Linked DNA regions of Accumulibacter sp.. The protein of the gene in region 1 interacts with the protein of each later gene in a pairwise test. Links are inferred from orthologs where the notes say so. Each region holds a gene or a part of one and is shown on either strand. Other genes may lie near its edges.

Region 1 (2,811 bases):
CAACGCCGAGCCGCGCCGCCCGTCGTCGCTGCGCAATGAGATCCCCGCAGCGCTCGATGCGATCGTCGCGCGTGCGATGAACAAGCAGCTGGATGCGCGGTACAGCAGTTGGACCGAGTTCGGACACGACCTGACTCTCGCCTTCCGCGGCAGGAGGCCAAGCGTGCCAGCGGAGCGCATGGCCGATTTCGAGAAGTTCGAAAAGCTTCGGTCATTCGGCTTCTTTGCCGAGTTCTCCGAAGCCGAGATCTGGGAAGTAGTCCGCTTCTCGAGATGGAGCCGGGTTGCCCCCGACACCGTCATCATTGCCGACGGCGAGGTAGGGGATTGCTTTTACTTCCTCGCCGAAGGCGAACTGAAAGTGCTCAAGAACGGTATGCTTCTCGATCTGCTGACCAGTGGCGAGTGTTTCGGTGAAATGGCGGTGATCGGCAAGGCGACTGCGCTGCGCGGCGCCGACGTCGTCGCGCTGACCGACGCCAAGCTGGTGATGATCGCCGCGGCTGCCCTGCAGGAATCGTCGGCAACCTGCCGCATGCACTTTTACCAGGCCTTCCTCGCCGTCCTCAGCGATCGGCTGACCTCGGCCAATGTCCGCCTCGTCTCGTTCTGACGCCGGCTGCCGATGGCCCCAGTAAGCCGCGGCGCGGGCGGTGGCGCCGAGTGTGCTGCTCAGTGGCCGCAGAAGGGTGCTACGCCATTCCAGCCCATCAGTGCCTGGCGTTGGTAACTCGTGCGGACGATCCCGGTACTTGCGTCGAAGAGGACGTCAAAGCGCGCGAGTTGGTTCCACGAATCGCAGAACTGCCACTCCCAGACGAGTTCGTTGCGCGCGCTGAAATACTCGGTCCATTGCGGCACCGGCGGACCGAGGAGACGCAGGACGGACTCCCGGTCGCTCTTGCCCGGCTCGATACGCGCAAAGTGCTCCATGTCCAGCACCTGCTCGATCCGCCGCAGTCTGCCGTCCGGGGCGATGAAGACCATGAACGTCTGCGGACCGGATGGGCCACGAGGATAGGCCAGCTGCTCGCTGCCATCGGCGTCCAGCCAACGCATCGCCGGCGTGCCCATCGTCGCCATGACGTCGGACACGGTCGCCACGCCGGGCTTCAGGCCGTAGCCGCTGTAACCGGCACACGCCGAAAGCACGATCGCAAGAAACAGGGTCGGCGCGAACCGTCCGATTGAGGGTCGCATAGTCATGTGGCCTCCCTTTGAATGGTCTGCCAGCGGCTGATGGTCGCGCCAAGCGACTGCGGAGAGAAGAGCCCGAACCCAGGCGAGTGTCGGCGAGGCCATGCCCGTCGACATGGCCACTGCCAGCGGAACGAGTCTTCAGCTGACGCCAGCCTGATCCTGCAGGAGCTTCTGCAACTCGCCCTCCTCGTACATCTCGCGCATGATATCGCAACCGCCGATGAACTCGCCACCGACATACAGCTGCGGAATCGTCGGCCAATTGGCAAACTCCTTGATACCGCTGCGAATCTCCGGGGCTTCGAGGACATTGACACTGAAGAAACTCGAAAGACCACAAGCCCTGAGAATCTGGACCGACACCGCCGAGAAGCCGCACTGCGGAAACTGTGGCGTCCCTTTCATGTAAAGGACCACTGGGTTGCTCGTCACCTGCTCCTTGATCAGCTGCTGCACATCCATCTTGAAACCTCATAGCTCATCTGGTTGAAGAAAGAAACCGTCCTGCTGCGACTCTTTGTCCCGGCTGCCCGGCACGCGCCCAGCGCTGACCCGCTCGATCCCTGCCAGGTCGGACCAGGTCGCCACGCCGGCCAGACCGGCCTCTTGCAGCAACTGGCGAACTGCCTCGCCCTGATCATGCCCATGCTCGATCAGCAGGCAGCCTCCCGGCAGCAGGTGCATCGCCGCACCGCCAACGATCACCCGCGTGCAGTCCAGTCCGTCGCCCCCCGCGACACCATCGGTCAAAGCCATCCGCGGTTCGAACGGCAGGCCACCGCTCTCCAGATGCGGGTCAGACATGGCCACGTAGGGCGGGTTGGCGACAATCAGATCGAAGCGCTCACCAGCGAGTGGTCCATACCAATCGCCTTCGAGAAAGCGTATGCTCACCCGGTGCAGAGCCGCGTTCATTCGCGCCACGGCCAGCGCCGCTGGTGACAGATCGACTGCCACCACCCTGGCTTGCGGGCAAAGGCACTTCAAGCTGATCGCCAACACGCCGGAACCCGTTCCGAGATCCGCGACAGCGGGTTCGTGCAACGCTCGCAGTCTTTCGAGTGCCAGTTCCACCAGCAGTTCCGTTTCGGGACGCGGCACCAGCACGTCGGCGTTGACCCTGAACTCGCGACCGTAGAAGCCCACTGACCCGACCAAGTGAGCGAGAGGCTCACCGCTCGTACGTCGCTGCACGAGCGCTTCGAGTTGCCACACCTGCCGCGCTGACAGCGGCCGGCTCGGATGAGCGAGAAGGTCGGCGTGGCTGCAACTGGCCACGTGCTCAGTCAGCAGGCGGGCATCGAGGCGATCGATCCGCTGTCTTGCAAGCCGCCAAGCTTCGCCGATGGTCGTCACCAAGCCGCTGCCAGACGCGTCACCCGGCATCGGCGAGCATGGCCAGCTGATCAGCCTGATGCTCGGCAGTGAGTGCCGTGATGAGTTCGTCAAGCTCACCATCCATGATAGCGTCGATCTTGTACAGCGTCAGGTTGATCCGGTGGTCCGTCACGCGCCCCTGTGGGAAGTTGTAGGTGCGAATCCGCTCCGAACGATCACCGCTGCCGATGAGGTTCCTGCGCGTGGAAGCGATGTTGGCGTGCTGCTCGCGTT
Region 2 (2,793 bases), 250 kb from region 1 along the record:
CGCCTATCCCGTCAACCCTGGCGTTTCCGGGGTGATGAGCTTCATCGTCAATCACGAGGGCATCGTTTACCAGAAGAATCTCGGTCGCAACGGCGAGGCGGTGGCGGCGAAGATGCAACGCTTCAATCCCGCTGCCGGTTGGACGAGGGTGCCGATCGAGTAGCCGGGTCGCCAGCGCGCGCCGCTACACAAACAGTACACGGCGGCGTCAGCCGAACGTGGACAGCGGCCGGCCAAATCGGCCATAATCCGCCGGTCCGTCGTCTTCGCTTGCCATGAAGTTCCTTTTCGACCTCTTTCCCGTCATTCTTTTCTTCATCGCCTACAAGGTATTCGACATCTACGTCGCGACCGCGGTCGCCATCGCCGCGACTTTCGCGCAGATCGGCTGGCTGTGGTTCAGGCGCCGCAAGATCGACACGATGCTCTGGGTGAGTCTGGTGATCATCAGCGTTTTCGGCGGCATGACCCTCCTGCTGCACGACGAGGATTTCATCAAGTGGAAGCCGACGGTTCTCTACTGGGCGTTTGCCGCCACTCTGCTCGGCGGCACGCTGCTGATGAAGAAGAACCTGATCCGCTTGCTGCTGGCTGAACAGATGCAACTGCCGGAAGTTGCCTGGGCGAAGCTCAACTGGTCCTGGATCGCCTTCTTCGCCTTCATGGGGTGCGCCAACCTCTTCGTCGCGTTCAATTTCTCGACCGACGACTGGGTCAACTTCAAGCTCTTCGGCGGCATGGGGCTGATGCTGGTCTTCGTGCTCGCACAGGGGCTGCTGCTGTCGAAGTACATCGAGGAGAAGTGACGATGTTCTACATGATCCTGGGCGAGGACCGTCCCGGCTCGCTCGCCGAGCGCCTCGCGGCACGGCCGGCGCACGTCGAACGGCTGCAGGCGTTGCAGGCTGAGGGCCGCCTGTTGCTGGCGGGCCCCTGCCCGGCGATCGACTCGCCGGATCCGGGCCCGGCCGGTTTTTCCGGTAGCCTGATCGTTGCCGAGTTCAGCTCGCTCGATGCGGCGCGCGCCTGGGCCGACGCCGACCCATACGTTGCCGCCGGCGTCTATGCCGGGGTCACCGTCAAGCCCTTCCGCAAGGTGCTGCCGGCGTGAGTGGCGACGCATTCGTCAGCGGCGATGCTGCCGGCGTCCCCGGGCTCATCCGCCAGCGACTCGCTGCCCTGCGCCCGCAACAACTCGAGCTGATCGACGATTCGGCTCGCCATGCGGGCCATGCCGGCGCCAGGAGCGGCGGCGGGCACTACCGCCTGTTGATCGTCGCCGAAGCCTTTGCCGGGCAGCCGCGGTTGCGGCGTCACCGCTTGGTGCATGAAGCGCTCGGTGAGCTGATGCAGTGCAGCATCCACGCCCTGAGCGTCCAGGCGTTGAGCCCGCAGGAGGCTTCTTCATCGGCTGGACCGCCCGTCTGAGCCGCTCCACACTTCACCCCAACCATCCGAAAACAAGGAAGACCACACATGCACAAGCTTTCAAAACTGGCCGGCGCGTTGCTGCTCGGCGCCCTCGTCTCGTTGCCGGCGGTTGCCCAGAAAGCGCCTGCAGGTGGGGCTGTGGCGACGGTCAACGGCGTTGCCATTCCGCAGAGCATCGCCAACGCCTTCGTCGCCGAGCAGGAGGCACAGGGCGCGCCGGACACGCCCGAACTCAAGAACGCCGTCCGCGAAGAACTGATCCGTCGCGAGTTGCTCGTCCAGGAAGCGAAGAAGCTCGGTCTCGACAAGAAGCCCGACGTCGCGGCGCAGGCCGATCTGGCACGGCAGGCAATCTTCATTCGCGCCTTTGTCCAGGACTATGTCAAGAAGAATCCGATCAGCGACGAGCAGCTCAAGGCCGCCTACGACCGGATGAAGGGCCAGATGGGCAACACCGAGTACAAGGTGCGCCACATCCTCGTGGAGAGGGAAGACGATGCCAAGCTGATCATCGTCAACCTGAAGAAGGGTGCCAAGTTCGAGGAACTGGCCAAGCAGTCGAAGGATCCAGGGTCGCGGGACAAGGGGGGCGATCTTGGCTGGAGCAGCACGGCGAGCTACGTGAAGCCCTTTGGCGATGCCGTCGTCGGTCTCGCCAAAGGCAAGTACACCGAGGTTCCGGTGAAGACCGATTTCGGTTATCACGTCATTTTGGTCGAGGACAGCCGCCCGCTGACGCCGCCGACCTTCGACCAGATCAAGCCACAACTGACGCAGCGGATGCAGCAGGATCAGTTGCAGAAGCTGATCGTCGAACTGCGCAACAAGGCCAAGATCCAGTAAGCTCCAGCCAGACGGGCAGCCCCAGGCGCCGGTGGTCGAGGCGCCTTTTTCCACTTTTTTCTTTTCCTGCCCGGCTGTGCCCGCCTCCCGGCTTGCTAGCCGAGCCAGCGCCGGGCATTGCGGAACATTCGCAACCACGGCGAGTCGTGCCAGCCGCGTTCCTCCCAGTCGGCCGGATGCCACGACATCTGGACGCTGCGGAAGACGCGCTCGGGGTGCGGCATCATGATCGAGAAGCGGCCGTCGGCGGTCGTGAAGCCGGTCGCGCCGGCGGGCGATCCGTTCGGGTTGTACGGATAGACATCGCTCGGCCGGCCGCGGTGGTCTACGTGACGCAGCGCCACCAGTACCCGCGTCTCGTCGTCGCGCGAGGCGAAGACGGCGCGTCCTTCGCCGTGTGAAACGACCACCGGCAACCGGCTTCCCGCCATGCCGGCGAAAAGGATCGATGGTGATGGGAGCAGTTCGACGAGCGAGAAGCGCGCCTCGAACTGCTCGACGCGATTCCGTGCGAAACGC

Evidence for each region. The genes of interacting proteins can lie anywhere in the genome.
Region 2: the proteins of grxD (region 1) and V5B60_RS08585 interact in binary tests that used the Escherichia coli proteins (3 or more experiments, as listed by UniProt). The link is inferred for Accumulibacter sp. from one-to-one orthologs.

Annotation. Positions count from the first base shown.
Region 1 is NZ_JAZKUG010000001.1:1,731,396-1,734,206, reverse strand. It holds grxD (Grx4 family monothiol glutaredoxin), read right to left. Parts: upstream 1,663-2,811; coding sequence 1,339-1,662; downstream 1-1,338. Other genes in the region: prfA (peptide chain release factor 1), read right to left, coding at 2,576-2,811; prmC (peptide chain release factor N(5)-glutamine methyltransferase), read right to left, coding at 1,672-2,586; V5B60_RS07450 (hypothetical protein), read right to left, coding at 673-1,206; V5B60_RS07455 (serine/threonine-protein kinase), read left to right, coding at 1-613. UniProt on the Escherichia coli protein: Monothiol glutaredoxin involved in the biogenesis of iron-sulfur clusters.
Region 2 is NZ_JAZKUG010000001.1:1,978,176-1,980,968, forward strand. It holds V5B60_RS08585 (BolA family protein), read left to right. Parts: upstream 1-1,158; coding sequence 1,159-1,428; downstream 1,429-2,793. Other genes in the region: V5B60_RS08570 (DUF2950 domain-containing protein), read left to right, coding at 1-163; V5B60_RS08575 (septation protein A), read left to right, coding at 276-806; V5B60_RS08580 (YciI family protein), read left to right, coding at 809-1,111; V5B60_RS08590 (peptidylprolyl isomerase), read left to right, coding at 1,477-2,274; purL (phosphoribosylformylglycinamidine synthase), read right to left, coding at 2,370-2,793. UniProt on the Escherichia coli protein: Transcriptional regulator that plays an important role in general stress response. Has many effects on cell morphology, cell growth and cell division. Acts by regulating the transcription of many genes, including dacA (PBP-5), dacC (PBP-6), ampC and mreB.